4 regions of the Luteibacter sahnii genome follow, and region 2 is predicted to be linked to each of the others. Evidence: predicted binding sites of a transcription regulator. Region 2 holds the regulator's gene; each other region holds the start of a gene.
What was found. Region 2 encodes FliA, which starts transcription of late flagellar genes. Its sites were predicted from a motif close to TAAAGTTTNNCNNNCNNNGGCCGATAA; they were not measured.
Positions count from the first base shown of each region.

Region 1 (3,995 bases), on a different contig from region 2:
AGGCGACGGCCGAGCGAACGGATGATGGCCAGGTCCATCGCGCTGGCGACGGCGATCGCCAGTGCCAGCAGCGCCGCGGAGAACACACCCCCGCGCCGGATGTCGGCGCGCTGCGCATCGGCTTGGGCCTTGCCGCCGTCGAGGGCGAGCGCGAAGAGGTTGGAGAAGTCGCTCTTGAGCGGCCCCACCGCGGACTGCACGTCGTTCGACAGCTGCAGTTGCGCAAGGTCGAACTGCTCGGCCTTGAGCAACGCGAGCACATCGTCCACCGCCTTGTCGGCGGCGCGCCGGTGCTCGGCGGCGAGCGCCACGAGCTTCGTCTGCGACTGGCCCAGGTCGCTGGCTTCGAGCGCCTTCCACTGGCGCTCGATGTCGTGCCGGTCGCTGCCGATCGCGGTGACCGCGTCGTCCACCGACGAAGGCAAACGGGTCAGCGTGGCATGCACGAGCGCATCGAGCAGGTCGTTGTAGTCGTTCTGGATGTGGCCGACATCGGCCACCGGCGCGAGCGTGCCGCCGACGACGGACTGGAGGCGATCGTTGGCGGTGCGCAACTGCACGCCGCCGACGATCCACAGGATGAGCAGCAGGAGGATGGTGCCGCCAAGGCGGTAGAGGAGGCGGGCGCGAAGGGTCAGGGTCGGAAGCGAAAACCAGGGAAGTCGCATGACGCACTCACGAGGGGTGGGGGATGCCTCGCGTGTCGGCCGCGCGGAACGCGTCTTTAGCCCCGGTGAACACGTAATTTAATTTATTATCAATGACTTCAACATGTCACGAAGCCGTGGGCAACGGTTCGGCGCGATACTGCACCACGTGCAGGCCGGTGCCGGTGTGCTTCGCCACCCGTTTGGCCGAGGCGGCGAGGCTGGCCACGCTTTCGGCGTCGGCGGGAAACGCGTCGATGAAACAGGCCACGCCCACCGCCACCGTGGTGATCGGAAAAAACCGCCGGTGCCCGTGGCGATCGTCACTCTCGATGCCGCCGCGCGTACGGTCGGTCTCGTCGAAGAGATTGCCGGCCATGGCGTTGAAACGCAGGCGCATCTCATCGCAGCGCGCGGCCCAGTCGCCGCCCTGGAACATCACCAGGAAATCGTCGCCGCCGATGTGGCCGACGAAATCGTCGTCGTGCCGCAGGTCGCCGGTGAGCGTGCTGGCGAGCAGTCGGATCATCTCGTCGCCGCGGAAGTAACCGTACTGGTCGTTGAAGGGCTTGAAGTTGTCGAGGTCGAAGTACGCGGCCGCGAAGGGGCCTCGTGCCTGGAGCAGGCGCTGGATGTGCTCGGTGACCGGCAGGTTGCCCGGCAGGAAGGTCAGCGGATTGGCGTAGCGCGCGGCCTCGACGCGGATCTCGGTCACCCGTCGCACCAGCGCTTCGCCGGTGCCCAGCCCGAGGTAGCAGCCCTTGGAGGTGATGATGAAACCGTCGGCGAGGTAGCGCTGGTCTTCGCCACGCAGGATGTCCGCCATGCTCTGCAACGGCATGTCTTCGTCGCACAACAACGGATGGGTGTGCATGAAGGTCGTGCACGGCTTGCGCCCGAAGAGTTCGCGGGCGAAGGGTTGCGCCATGCGCTCGGTGAACACGCGGCGGTTGACGATGCCCACGGGAGCGCCGCCGTCGACCACGGCCACCGCGTGCAGGCGCGGCTCGGCGGCGAACAGGTCCACCACGTCGTCGTTGGTCTGCGCCGGGCCCACCGCGGGGGCCTCGATCAGCATGTGCCCCGCGGTGAACGGACGGGCGGAGACCGGGCCGCGCGGCCGCGGCGGCACCGGCACGTGACGCGGCGACAGCGCCGCCACGACGTCGGGCGGCACCTCGCGCAACGACTCCGCGGTGGGTCGCGCGATGAGAAAGCCCTGGGCATAGGGGATGCCCAGTTCGCGCAGCATGCGCAGGTCGGCCTCGGATTCCACGCCTTCGCCGACCAGCTCGGCACCGAGCGTTTCCGCGACCGAGCACAAGGCGCGGACGATGGCCAGCCGCTCGGCGCTCTGCGCCAGGCCGTTGATGAGGTAGCGGTCGATCTTGACGATCTCCGGGTGCACCTCGTTCCACATCTCGAAGTTCGAATGGCCGTTGCCGAAGTCGTCCAGGGCCACGCGGACACCCCGCGCACGCAGGTAGCCGAGGGCGTGGGCGAGCCGTGCGGCGTTGTCGACGATGTCGCGTTCGGTGATCTCGATGGTGACGCGGCCGATGTCGAACCCCGGTACCGAGAGTGCCTCGATCACGTCCTCGGCCCGCACGCCCTCCTGCACGATGGCGTAGGAGCTGAGGTTGACGAGCAGGCGACCCGGCAGGCCCAGGGCGACGAACCGATGGGCGATGCAGCGCGCGGCGGCGAGTTCGAAGGCACCGAGCCGGCCCCGCGCACGGGCTAGGTCGAGCAGGTCCGGCGGGGTGAGGTCGAACGGCGGCAGCGCCGAACGGATCAGCCCCTCATGGGCCACGATCTGGCCCGAATCGATGTGCATGACCGGCTGGAAAACCGCCGTCAGCGACGTGCCGGCCAGGGCCTGGTCGATCGGCGACTCTCGGTGGACGTTGATCGGCATGATGGCGGGGTCTGGGCGGGCCGGGGTACCGCCCCGGTATCGGCCGTGCCCGCGGATGCTTTAGCAAACATCCTTGGAAATCAATTATTTCCGAATGATGACAGGCGGCGCTCAGGCGTCGGCAAGGTCGGCCACGGCGAGGTTCCAGCGGTCGAAGACGAGGCGCCCGTCGCGCAACGACAGCGGCGTGTAGCCACAGTTGCCGTGGCGGTAGCGGGCCGCGTCCTGGCCGCCGAGGGCGGCCAGGGTGGCGCTGATGCTCTGGCCGTGGGTGAGTACGGCGACACAACGGTGCGGCAGGGCGCGGGCGTCCTCGAGTGCGGGCAGCATGCGCGCGGCCACGTCGTGCAACGTTTCGCCCCCGTCGGCCGCGACGGACGGATCGGTGGCGCGCAGCACGGCCATCCAGCGCGGATCGTCCGCCATCGCTTCGGCCACGAAGCGGCCCTCGAGCGTGCCGAACGAGCGCTCGACGAGGCGATCGTCGGTGCTGACCGCGCACCCGGCGATCTCCGCCGCGATCCGGGCGGTATGCAGCGCGCGCGGCAACGGCGAGGCGACGATGTGGGTGACGCCCAGGTCGGCCAGCGTGCGGCCCAGGGAACGGGCCTGGGCCAGGCCCGCCTCGGTGAGCGGGCTGTCCGCCCGGCCCTGCGCGCGGCCGGCCACGTTCCATTCGGTCTGGCCATGGCGGGCGAGGATCAGGTGTTCGAGCATGGGGCGTCCGATGCGGTAAAGGCCCCCATTGTACTCAGCGCAGTTGACTGTCCTTGCTGCCACGGCGGTTGTAGCCGGCGAACGAGGCATCCTCCCGGTCGGCGGCTTCCTGGCAGCTCACGCACAGGCGCACGCCGGGCACGGCCTTCCGGCGGGCCTCGGGGATGGGCCGCTCGCACTCTTCGCACCGCTCGAGACTGGGGCCCTTGGCCATGCGGCTACGCGCGCGCTTGACCGCATCGTCCACGGTCGCGTCGATCTGGTCCTGTACGGCGGTATCACCCGCCCATCCGGTCGCCATGGGGCACCTCCCGAGGTCGCTGCCTGACGACCCTAGATGGGGGTGCGTGGCGAAAACGCCAAGGTTGGTGCATGACGCCCGTCAGCCGCGGGGCTCGTCGTAGAGACCCAGTTCGGTGATGCCGGGCTGCCGCCCGGTGAGGGTCAGGCGCACCCGGGCGGCCTCGACGCGTGCGATCTCGAGGAACGTGAAGGCGCGCGGCGGCGTGCCGCCGGAGGCGATCGCGACCCAGCGTCCGCCGCGCTCCACCTCGACCGCGTAGGACGTGATCCGACTGTCCGCACCGTAGTCGTCGGCGCCGCGCGGCTCGACGATCGATACGGTGTTGAACGCCACGGCACGGGCGAAACGCACTTCGATCCACGCCGACGTGACGCCCTTGTCCGCGAGCCACCACGTGCGGAAGTCGTCG
Region 1 covers NZ_JAQLOK010000007.1:106,588-110,582, reverse strand. The annotation lists gene PI246_RS15975 (methyl-accepting chemotaxis protein) at 1-668, opposite strand, end outside; gene PI246_RS15970 (GGDEF domain-containing protein) at 775-2,565, opposite strand; gene PI246_RS15965 (histidine phosphatase family protein) at 2,677-3,282, opposite strand; gene PI246_RS15960 (DksA/TraR family C4-type zinc finger protein) at 3,317-3,583, opposite strand; gene PI246_RS15955 (alpha-L-fucosidase) at 3,665-3,995, opposite strand, start outside.
Region 1: PI246_RS15970 (GGDEF domain-containing protein) is a predicted target of FliA. The motif match lies at 2,602-2,628, and genes of this name have one in related genera.

Region 2 (3,995 bases):
CCACATGCTCGAGGGTGCGTGCCGCATCGAAGACCTGGTGCTCGACGCCGCGCACGGCCTGAAGGTGATCCCGGCCACGTCGGGCACCCGCCGCATGGCCCAACTGCCGAACATCGAACATGCCGCGGTCATCCGGGCCTTCGACGAATACCCGCTGGCCCCCGAATACCTCATCGTGGACACCGCCGCCGGTATCTCGGACAGCGTGTCGATGTTCGCCGCGGCCTCGGACGAGGTGGTGGTCGTGGTGTGCGACGAGCCGGCCTCGCTCACCGACGCCTACGCGCTGATCAAGGTGCTCTCGCGCGAGTTCGCCGTGAACCGTTTCCGCATCGTGGCCAACATGGTCCGCCATGCGCAGGAGGGCCGGGCCCTCTTCGAAAAGCTTTCCCGCGTGACCAGTCGCTTTCTCGAGGTGTCCCTCGATTTCATGGGCATGGTTCCGCACGACGAATACCTGCGCCAGGCCATCCGTCGGCAGGCGGCGGTGGTCGACGCGTGGCCGAGCAGCCGGTCGGCGGTCGGATTCAAGAATCTGGCCAGGTCGGTCGATACATGGGGTGAACCCGAGCCCCGCGTGCAGGGACGGATCGGCTTCTTCGCCGACCGTGCCCATCTGGGAGGAGGGTTGCCGTTGTGAGCGTAGCGAGCGAATACCTTGAAATCACTCGGGTTCCGGCGGATCAACTGGTCAAGACCCATGCGCCGCTGGTGCGCCGGATCGCCTATCACCTGATGGGCCGGCTGCCGCCGAGCGTGGATGCGAACGACCTCATGCAGGCCGGGATGATCGGGCTGCTCGAGGCCGCGAGGAATTATTCCCCGACTCGCGCGGCCAGCTTCGAGACCTATGCGGGCATCCGCATACGGGGCGCGATGCTGGACGAACTGCGCAAGACGGACTGGACCCCGCGCTCCGTCCACCGGAAGTTGCGCGAGGTGGCGGAGGTGACGAGGCAGATTGAAAACGAGACGGGTGGCGACGCCGACGACGCGGAAGTGATGAAGCGCCTGGGCATCGACGCCATGGAGTACAACCAGATCCTGGCCGACGCGGCGAGCGCGCGTTTGCTGAGCCTGACGGCGCCCGAGGGCGACGAGGGCGCGGCGATCGACGTGGCCGATCCGGACGCCACCGGGCCCGACGGACTGTTCGAGCAGGACGGCATGCGCGAGGCGCTGGCCCAGTCCATCGACGGACTGCCCGAGCGCGAGAAGCTGGTGATGTCGCTGTACTACGATGACGAGCTCAACCTGAAGGAAATCGGTGCGGTGCTGGGAGTGAGCGAATCGCGCGTGTGCCAGATCCATGGCCAGGCGCTCATTCGGCTCCGCGCTCGCATGTCAGGCTGGAAAGACAAACCCTGACGGCATTCCGGTGCCGTCGCCGGTCAAAGAAAAACGCGCAGTAGGCGGAGAGACGTTTTGGACAAGAACATGAAAATCCTGGTGGTGGACGACTTTTCCACCATGCGGCGCATCGTCAGGAACCTGCTGGTGGAGCTGGGCTTCACCAACACGCTGATCCAGGAGGCCGAAGACGGCAATGCCGCGCTCGCGCTCCTGCGCTCGCAGTCGTTCGACCTGGTGGTGACCGACTGGAACATGCCCAACATGACGGGCATCGACCTGCTCCGCGCCATCCGCGCCGACGCCAATCTCAAGGCGATGCCGGTGCTGATGGTCACGGCGGAAAACAACCGCGACCAGATCATCGCCGCGGCGCAGAGCGGCGTGAACGGCTACGTGGTCAAGCCGTTCACGGCGGTCACGCTCAAGGAAAAACTCGACAAGATTTTCGAACGTCTCGCCGCGGCGGCGGGCTGAGGAGCAGGCATGAACACGACGATTTCCGCTGGCCAGGACGTGGCCCCCGAACTGCGCGAGCTGCTCGACGCCGACGACGCCACCGCCTTCGAACAGGCGCTGGACCGCCTGATCCGTAGCCGTGAACAGCACATTTTCCTCGCCCTGGGCCACCTCGCCCGCGACCTGCACGAGTCCGCCCGCCGGCTCGCCGCCGACATCTCGCACGATGGTAACCCGGGCAACATGGGCGACGCGCGCAAGCACCTGCGCGACGTGCTCGAGATGAGCTCGCAGGCGGCCCATCGCACGCTCGACTTCAGCGAGCGACTCCGCCCGCAGGCACAGTCGCTCGCCCGCGACGCCGACGAGGTGCTCGTGCTCGACCCGGCCGATGCGTCGTTCGCCTCCAGCGCCCGTGCGCTCGCCGTTCGCGTGGGCGACTTCGCGCAGAACTGCGACATCGGCCTGGGCGAGATGGTCGAGGCGCAGTCCTGGCAGGATCTCTCCGGCCAGCGCGTGGCCCGTGTCGAAGCCTTCATGGCCAAGGTCGAATCCTCGCTCGTCGAACTGGTGCGCCTGACCGGCTCGCTCGCCGGGGGCACCGCGCCGGCCGCGGAAAAAGTCAGCCAGGACGAAGTGGATCGCCTGCTCAGCGAATTCGGCTTCTGAGCGGCACGATGAGCGTGGAGCTGGACAACGAGCTGCTCAACGTCTTCCTGATCGAGGCGCGCGAACTGCTCGAGACCCTGGGCGAACAGCTCGTGGACCTCGAGGCCTCGCCGGGCGACGTCGACCTTCTGAACGCGGTGTTCCGTGCGTTCCATACCGTCAAGGGCGGTGCGGGCTTCCTCGGCCTGCACCCGATGGTGGAGCTGTGCCACCGCGCCGAAGACCTGCTCAACGAAGCCCGCAACGGCGCGATCGTGCTCAACGCGGGCTTCATGGACGCGTTGCTGGAGTCGCTCGACCTGCTCAACGACATGATGCGCGCCGCCGACGGCGGCGTGCCGATCGAGCCGGCCTCGCGTTCGCTGCTCGATCGCCTGCTGATCCCCGGCCGCGCCGCGTCCGCCCCGCCGGTGGCGCTGGCGACGCCGGTGTCCGCGCCGGTGGCGGCCGCGCCGGCGTCGCGGCCGCACGATCCCATCGAAGACGAATTCGAAGCCATGCTCGATGCCGCGCGCGCCGAGCAGGCGCCGGCGGCGGCCCCGTCGGGCACCATCAGTGACGACGAATTCGAAGCGTTGCTCGATTCGCTCTACGGTACCGGTGCGCCCGGCGCGGAGTCCGAGGCAACGGCGACACCGGCACCGGCACCCGCCCCCGTCGTCGCGGCGGCCGATCCGAACGTCATCAGCGACGACGAATTCGAAGCGTTGCTTGATTCCCTGCACGGCACCGCCGCACCGGGCGCGCATGCCGTCCCGCCGCCGCCAGCCCCCGCGCCCGTCGTCGCACCGGCGTCGGCCCCCGTCCCGACGCCTGCCGTCGTGGCCGCGCCCGCGCCGGGTCCGGTCGCGGAGACGCCGGCCCGCGGCGGCGAAAAACGCCAGGCGTCGGGGACCGACACCACCGTACGCGTCGACACTCACCGCCTCGACAACCTCGTCGACGCGGCGGGCGAGCTGGTGCTGGTGCGCAACCGCCTCACCAACCTCGCCCCGCGCGGCTCCAACGATCCGATGGAACGTGCCATCGGCGAGCTGGAGCGCGTGGCCGAAGACCTCCAGAACGCCGTGCTGCGCATGCGCATGCAGCCGGTCGGCAAGCTGTTTTCCCGTTTTCCGCGCATCGTCCGCGACCTGGCCCGTCAGCTCGGCAAAGAGATCGAACTGGTCACCGAGGGCGAAGACACCGACATCGATCGCACCGTGGTGGAGGCCCTGGCCGACCCGCTGGTGCATCTGCTGCGCAACGCCGTCGACCATGGCATCGAGATGCCCGAGGCACGCCAGGGCGAGGGCAAGCCCCGTCAGGGCACCGTACGCCTCGCCGCGGGCCAGTATGGCGACCGCATCGTCATCACGGTCACCGACGACGGCAAGGGCATGGACCCGGAAGTGCTCCGCCGCAAGGCCGTCGAAAAGGGCCTGATGGACGCCGAGCAGGCCGCGCGGCTGGACGAGCGCGAGTGCTACGAGATCGTCTTCCGCCCGGGCTTCTCCACGGCCAGCCAGGTGTCCGAC
Region 2 covers NZ_JAQLOK010000001.1:493,218-497,212, forward strand. The annotation lists gene PI246_RS02355 (nucleotide-binding protein) at 1-640, shown strand, start outside; gene PI246_RS02360 (RNA polymerase sigma factor FliA) at 637-1,368, shown strand; gene cheY (chemotaxis response regulator CheY) at 1,426-1,827, shown strand; gene PI246_RS02370 (protein phosphatase CheZ) at 1,837-2,478, shown strand; gene PI246_RS02375 (chemotaxis protein CheA) at 2,487-3,995, shown strand, end outside.

Region 3 (3,995 bases), 650 kb from region 2:
CGCCGCTTCTTCGTACGCGATCCGTTTGGACGGCTGCTCAACATCCTGTCGCACGGTACCCCATGATGCCGGTCGCGCGGCTCGTCCACATGAAGCGCCGCGATGCGCCAGGTCGTGTCACCTGCACGATGTCGTTGCACAACGAAGCAACCTGGAAGGACTGATGCATGAAAATCGATACTTCACGGGCACTCGGTGCGTATGCGGCGGTCATGACGCTCGTCGCGGTTTGGCTGGTGTCCGGCGCGAGCGCGCGGCCGAACAGGGCGACGTTCGACACCATCGACGTCCAACGCATCAACATCCGCGAGCCCGACGGTACCTTGCGCATGACCATCGCGTCGCGCGGCCGGATGCCCGGCATCATCGTCGCTGGCCAGGAAACACCCCATCCGGACCGGCCACAGGCCGGCATGATCTTCTATAACGACGAAGGCTCCGAAAACGGCGGCCTCGTCTTTTCGGGTGCCATGAAGGACGGCAAGCCCACCAATCTGGGCGCCCTGTCGTTCGACCGATGGCGTCAGGACCAGACCGTGTCGCTCAGCAGCAGCGAGGAGGGAGACGACCGGCAGGCGGGCCTCGCCATCAACGATCGTCCCGATCAGCCCGTCGATTTTCCGACCGTTGCCCGCTTGGTGCGCCAACCCGCCAGCGACCAACGCGACGCGGCCATCCGCGCCGCTGGCGTGGGGATCGCGCCGCGCGCGTTTCTGGGGCGCACGCCCGACAAGGCCTCGCTGTTGGCGTTGCGCGACCCGGCCGGCCGCAAGCGGCTGGAGCTGCGCGTAGCGGCGGATGGGCGTGCCACGATCGATTTCCTCGATGCATCGGGCCACATTACGCGCTCGCTGTCCGATGGGTCGGCGCCATGATATTCACTTCTTCATCACCTTGCTGAACCCAATCCGTTACCGCTTACCTTCTTGGGCAGTTTGGCCTTAAGTTCGGCGAACGCATGCCGTTGCACTCCTCGACTTGGGGAGAATGCACAGAAATGGCAAATTTAAGTGTCAAGGCGCAACTCGCCTTGTTGGCCAGCGGGCTGGCGACGGCCATGTTGGCGACGTGCGCATCGGGACTCTACGCCCTCTCCACGACCGGCGAAGCGCTTCGCACGGTGTACGAGGACCGCACGGTGTGCATCCAACAGTTGTCCACGGTAAGCGACAGCCTGCGTGACGAAGCGATGCTGCTGTCGCGGGCCACGCTCGATCCGGCCCAATTCCCGGGCAAGTCGGCCGTCGACCAGAGCCTTCAGCATCGCGCGGTATTGGACGGCCAGTGGAAGACATATGCCGCCACCTACTGGACGCCCGACGAGAAGGTCCTGGCCGATGCCTTTCACGAGGCGTATCTGGCGCTGGAGCAGGATGGCCTCGCGCCGGCGCGCGATGCGCTGCTGTCAGGCGATCTCGCGACGGCGGGGAAAACGCTGCATGGACGGGTCGACGCGCGCCTGCCTGACACCCTCGCCCGCCTGGATCGGCTGCGCAAACTTCAGGTCGATGTCGCCGCCAGCGAATACCAGGCGTCCCGACAGCGGTATGCCCTGCTCCTGCGCGTGCTCGTCGGCATCGCCACCGCAGGCCTCGCGCTGGGCGCGGGCATCGCGGTCTGGACGGGACGGCGACTCTACGCGGCACTGGGCGGGGAGCCGTTTTACGCCGCCCAGGTGGTGCGTCGCATCGCGGACGGCGACCTGACAGTGACGGTGGACCTCAAGCAGGAGGATTCGTCCAGCCTGCTGCATTCGATCGTCGGCATGCGCGACCACCTGTCGACGATCGTGTCCGGCATCAAGCGATCGAGTCACTCGATCGCAACGGCTGCCGATCAGATCTCCCAGGGCAACGCCAACCTTTCCCAACGCACGGAAGAACAGGCCGCCTCGCTGGAAGAGACCGCCGCAAGCATGGAAGAACTCACGGCCACGGTGCGCGAAAACACCAACAGCGCCTTGCTTGGCAGAGACATCGCGAATACCGCCTCGTCGGCCGCCGCGCGCGGCGGCGAAGCGGTCAGTCGCGTCGTGGAGACCATGAACGGTATTGCCGACAGCTCGGCGCAGGTCGCCGATATCGTCGGCATCATCGACGGGCTGGCATTCCAGACCCATATTCTCTCGCTGAACGCGGCCGTCGAAGCCGCCCGCGCCGGCGAACACGGCCGTGGATTCGCCGTGGTGGCGAGTGAAGTCCGATCCCTTGCCCAGCGCAGCGCCGTCGCCGCGAGAGATATCCGGGCGCTGATCGATGTCTCGATAGAACGCGTCCAGGCAGGGTCATCCATGGTCGACGAGGCCGGGGCCACGATCCAGGGCGTCGTCACGGCCGTCCAGGACGTGTCCGGCGTGATGAGCGGCATCTCCGCCGCGTCGCAGGAGCAGTCGTCGGGCATCGAGCAGGTCAACCGCGCCGTCACGCAAATGGACCAGGTCACCCAGGAAAACGCGGCCCTCGTCGAACAATGTGCCGCGGCGTCTCGATCGTTGGCGGAACAGGCGACCTTGCTGCGCACGGCGGTCGACGTGTTCCGCGTCGAGGCGGCCTAGTCGCTAACGGGCCGCCATCGACGCACCTCTCTCGACGTGACCGTGTGCGTATGGGCGCCGAGCCGACGGCCAGCAGGCGCCTGCGCGATCCGCACTGGGACAATTTGTCCCAAGGGACGGGAAACGCTTTCGGTTAGCATGGCGTCACGCGCAGGATGACGCTTGATCGGCTCGCCAGGCGCGGGCTCACTTCATCTCAGACGTTCGCCATCACGCTCAGCCGAATGCGGGTCGATGCGACCCGGCGAACGTTTCCTCACGAAAGATCGTGACACGCCATCGCCTGGAATGACACATGTTCGACTGGGTTCCCGTCGTCTTCATCAGCTTCAAGGTTATCGTCTTCGGCACAGGCATGTTCCTGGCCATCAAATGGCACTATGACCAGGGCAGGATGGGCCGCCAAACCGAGCGGCGCGCGGTGCTGGTCGCCATCGGCAAGGTTGCGGCGGTATGCGTACCGCTGCTCCTGGGGGTCTTGTTCGTGACCTTCACCGTCGCCGGAAAACTGGGGTTGACCTGAGCGAGCCGCGTGCTTTGACACGACGGCGTGCCACGCGTTGTCCTCAGTCCTTCTTCGACAGTTTCACCTGCATCGCGTGGAAGTCCTTCCGGTATTTTTTGGCTAGCCCGGTTTTCTGGGCGTCGGAAAGAATCTTTCCTGCCAGTTGGAAGAAACTACGCTCCTCTTCGCGCAGGTGCTCGTGCAGCTCTTCGGAGAGGCGGCGGACCAGGGAGGTCCAGTGCCGCCCCGAATGACCACGCGTCTGCATCTCCTCCACCAGCTCGTCCATCGTGTGGTGATCGGCCAGCGCATCGCGCGAAGGGTGCAGACCGCGATCGTCCATCAGCATGGGAACGTAGAGGAAGCGCTCCTCGGCCGCCTCGTGCGACGCCAGTTCAATACGCAACGAAGTAAAGAGCGTGACCCGTTCAGGGCCGGGCTTGGACCGCATGAGCTTTCGGATCAGCGAACGCTGGGTGGTATGGCTCTCGCGCAAGGCGTCGAAGATCGTCTCTGGCATAACGGCGGCCGGGCTAGGGAGGCGACATCCTCGTACACGTTTTGTCAGCGGGACGTGGAAAACGCGGAGCTATCCTGAACAGGCACCGCCAGGATGATGTAATTTCGGCATAGTGACGCCCATCGCCTCATCCGAGGGCGCGTCCCCGCCGTAACGGAATACATGCACACCCAATCGTGCCGACACTGGAACCTGGCGCGGCTGCTCTCACGACTGGAGCGGTTGGGCCACGTCACGGCCGACGACCAGGCGCACGCGCTGAGTCACATCGTGACCCCCGGCAAACTGATGCGCATGACGCTTGGCGGACCGATTCCCTCGCTCTTCGCTCGCGCTCTGGAGCACACCGTTGCCAAGCCCAAGGGGTGGTTGGACCACCGCCATCCGGCAACCGACGACGTACTCGACACCCCGCT
Region 3 covers NZ_JAQLOK010000001.1:1,139,113-1,143,107, reverse strand. The annotation lists gene PI246_RS05100 (VOC family protein) at 1-66, shown strand, start outside; gene PI246_RS05095 (hypothetical protein) at 213-875, shown strand; gene PI246_RS05090 (methyl-accepting chemotaxis protein) at 998-2,554, shown strand; gene PI246_RS05085 (hypothetical protein) at 2,850-3,077, shown strand; gene PI246_RS05080 (hemerythrin domain-containing protein) at 3,121-3,579, opposite strand; gene PI246_RS05075 (hypothetical protein) at 3,742-3,995, shown strand, end outside.
Region 3: PI246_RS05090 (methyl-accepting chemotaxis protein) is a predicted target of FliA. The motif match lies at 942-968, and genes of this name have one in related genera.

Region 4 (3,995 bases), on a different contig from region 2:
TGGGCGAACTGGGACCACTTCAACGAGCTCGACCGCAAGGACCTCATGATGTACGGCCAGATGACGGCCGGCTCCTGGATCTACATCGGCTCCCAGGGCATCGTCCAGGGCACCTATGAGACGTTCGTCGAGATGGGGCGCCAGCACTACGGCGGCAGCCTTGCCGGCCGTTGGATCCTCACCGCCGGCCTGGGCGGCATGGGTGGGGCGCAGCCCCTCGCGGCCAGCCTGGCCGGCGCCTCGTCGCTCACCATCGAGTGCCAGCAGAGCCGCATCGATTTCCGCCTGAAGACGCGCTACGTCGACGAGCAGGCCCGTGACCTGGACGACGCCCTCATGCGGCTGGATCGCTACGCCAAGGAGGGTCGCGCGGTATCGGTGGCCTTGCTGGGCAACGCGGCCGACGTGCTGCCCGAACTCGTGCGTCGCGGCGTGCGCCCGGACGCGGTCACCGACCAGACCAGCGCGCATGACCCGGTCAACGGCTACCTGCCGTCCGGCTGGACCGTCGACGAATGGCTGGAGCGCCGCCGCACCGACCCGACCGGCACCGCCCGGGCCGCCAAGGCGTCGATGCGCCGCCACGTCGAGGCGATGCTCGCCTTCCACGCGCAGGGCGTGCCGACCTTCGACTACGGCAACAACATCCGCCAGGTGGCGAAAGACGAAGGACAGGCCGATGCCTTCGCCTTCCCCGGTTTCGTGCCTGCTTTCGTGCGACCGCTGTTCTGCCGCGGCGTGGGCCCGTTCCGCTGGGTGGCGCTGTCGGGCGATCCGGAGGACATCTACCGCACCGACGCCAAGGTGAAGGAGCTGATCCCCGACGATCCGCACCTGCATCGCTGGCTGGACATGGCGCGCGAGCGCATCAGCTTCCAGGGCCTGCCGGCGCGCATCTGCTGGGTCGGCCTGGGCCAGCGCCATCGCCTGGGCCTCGCGTTCAACGAGATGGTGCGCAACGGCGAGCTGAAGGCGCCCGTGGTGATCGGCCGCGACCACCTGGATTCCGGCTCGGTCGCCAGCCCCAACCGCGAGACCGAAGCCATGCGCGACGGCAGCGACGCGGTCAGCGACTGGCCGTTGCTCAACGCGATGCTCAACGTGGCCGGCGGCGCGACGTGGGTGAGCCTGCATCATGGTGGCGGCGTGGGCATGGGTTACAGCCAGCACAGCGGCGTGGTGATCGTGTGCGACGGCAGCGAAGCGGCGGATCGGCGAATCGCGCGCGTGCTGTGGAACGATCCCGGCACGGGCGTGATGCGCCATGCCGATGCCGGTTACGACGAGGCCGTGGCCTGCGCGAAGGCGCAGGGCCTGAACCTGCCCATGCTGAAGGGATGATGTCGCCGCGGCCATCCCCGGGGCGGCCATGAGCCCGGGGAGGGTCCGGAAAACCGCCCTCTACCGGCCGTTGGCCCATTGCGGGGTGTAGCGCTCCGGGTAGAGCCGGGCCAGCGCCAGCACCTTCGGCCGGTCATTGATCACGATGTAAGGCGTATCCGGGTTCAGGCGCATGTAGTCCTGATGCTCGTCTTCGGCAGGATAGAACCCCTTCAGTGGCACCACCTGGGTCACGATGGGGGCGGAAAACGCGTGGGCCGCCGTGAGCTGCGCCACGTAGGCGTCGGCGATCGCCTTCTGCTCGGGCGACCCGTAAAAAATCGCGGACCGATACTGGGTGCCGCGATCGGGCCCTTGGCGATTGAGCAGGGTGGGATCCTGCGCTACCGAGAAGAACACCTGGAGCAGCTGCCCGTAGCTCACCTGGGTGGGGTCGTACACGACTTTCACCGACTCGGCGTGGCCCGTGTCGCCCTCGCTCACATCGTCGTAGTTGGCATGCGCCGCGTCACCGCCCGCGTAGCCGGTACGCACGCTGCGCACGCCGCGCACGTGCTGGAAAACCCCTTCGACACCCCAGAAGCAACCGCCGGCGAAGACCGCCGTGGCATCGCCCTGCGTCGGGCGGGCGTCCCGTGCGGGAGGCGGCAGGCGAAGGCCTTCGTCGCGGGCGGACGCGGTGCAGGCGGTGAGGGCGAGCAGCAGCAACGGAAGCAGGCGGGGCATGGGCGTTTCCTCGACAGGACTTCTCCATGAGACCGGCGATCGGCGGGTTTGCTGACAGGCGCTTCAAGTTCCGCCGTCATCGGCCGATAAGGCCGGGTCGACCGTGGGTAGCTCCCGGAAACGTCGATTCGGCATGCTGTGTGGCTGACGGCGGCCTTTCGCGTCTGGGATACTCGATACGTCGCGCCGGGAGGGGGCGTGGCGTCGCGGACGGTGTTGCGTTCGAAACGAGGAGCAGTGGCAAGTGGCGTACGATCTGGTAGAGAGGCGCGTGTTCGTGTACGACCTGGAGGTCGGCATGTACGTGAGCCGTCTCGATTGCGAGTGGTCCGACACCCCGTTTCCGATGGCGGGCGTGCCGATCACCTCGCGCGACGACATCGACAAGCTCAGCCGCTTCTGCAAATACGTGTTCGTCGACATGGCGCGCCGGGTGGTGCCCGCCCGCGTGGTGCCCACGCCCGCCCCGCGCGCCGCGCTCAATCTGCGCCTGGTGCCCAGGCAGGCCTATGCCGATACCGCCACCTTCGACGAGGAACTCCCCCGGGCGACGACGGCGTTCGAAACGGTGCGCACCTTCACCGGTCGCCTGATCGGCGACCTGCGCCAGGACAGGACGTTTGATCCGGAGGCGCTCGACGAGGCCGTGCGCCCCATGGTGGACAGCCTGCTGCGTAGCGCCGACACGTTTGCCTGGGTGGAAAGCCTGCGTCGCCGCGATGGCTACGGCCATCGCCGGCCGGTGGGTTGCGGCATGCTCGCGGCCGCCTTCGGGCGGCACATGGGGTACGACGAAGACGCGGTCGTCAGCCTTGCCAAGGGAGGGCTGTTGCTCGACGTGGGCATGTGCCGGCTGCCGGCCGAGGTGCTGGAGCGCGAGGGCCCGCTGGATGACGCTGAGTGGGTCCAGGCACGTCGGCACGTGGAAGAAGGTCTGGCCATCCTCGACCGGGCCGGCATCGCCGACGCGGAGGTGCGCGACATGGTCGCCACCCACCACGAACGCTTCGACGGCAGCGGCTATCCCGACGGACTCGCGGGCACGGCCATCCCCCTCGCCGGACGCATCGCCGGGATCATCGACACATACCACGCGATGTCGGCCGAGCGTCCCTACCGCGCCCCGGTGTCGCAGCACAACGCCGTCAGGCAGATCTACGCCGGGCGCGACCGCGACTTCCAGGGCGAACTGGTCGAACAGTTCCAGGCCTGCGTGGGCGTCTACCCCACCGGCTCGCTGGTGGAACTGGGCACGGGCGAGGTCGCGGTGGTGGTGATGCAGAACCCGTCGCGGCGTTTGCAGCCGAAAGTCGCCGTGCTCAGCCGGCCGGACAAGCAGCCGCTCGGCCGCCCCCTGCTGGTGGACCTCGTGCAGCAGGAGGGCGGCGTGCGCCGCGACATCCAGCGCACCCTGCCGGCCGGCAGCCACGGCATCGATCCAAGGAACATCATCAGGCCATGAACGATCGGTCCCATATCCTCGCCGCGGTGCAGGTCATGCTCGACCGTGCGGTTCCCGATACCGGCTTGTGTGCCGTGCTGGTGGTGCGTCTGAAGGGCATGCGCGAACTGCAACTGCGCTTCGGCTACGGCTTCGGTAGCGACATCATGCTCGCGGCCCGGGATCGCATCGTCGAGGCGGTGCGGCATGTCGACAAGGTATTCGTCGCCGGCGACGACAGCGTGGTGATCGTGCTCCCCGCGATCCGCAACCGTACTCACGCCATGCTTGCCGCCACCCGCATCGTGGGCGCGTTCGATTCGCCACTGCCGCATCCGGAACGGCCCTGGCATGGGCGCATCGCCATCGGGGTGGCCATGCATCCCGATCACGGCACCACCGCGGAGTGGCTCTACCGCCGCGCGGAAATGGCCCACGACGATGCCGTGCGCCTCGCTGAGCCGTTCGCCATCTACGAGCCGGACGT
Region 4 covers NZ_JAQLOK010000002.1:492,958-496,952, reverse strand. The annotation lists gene hutU (urocanate hydratase) at 1-1,341, shown strand, start outside; gene msrA (peptide-methionine (S)-S-oxide reductase MsrA) at 1,402-2,067, opposite strand; gene PI246_RS07550 (HD-GYP domain-containing protein) at 2,339-3,529, shown strand; gene PI246_RS07545 (putative bifunctional diguanylate cyclase/phosphodiesterase) at 3,526-3,995, shown strand, end outside.
Region 4: PI246_RS07550 (HD-GYP domain-containing protein) is a predicted target of FliA. The motif match lies at 2,131-2,157, and genes of this name have one in related genera.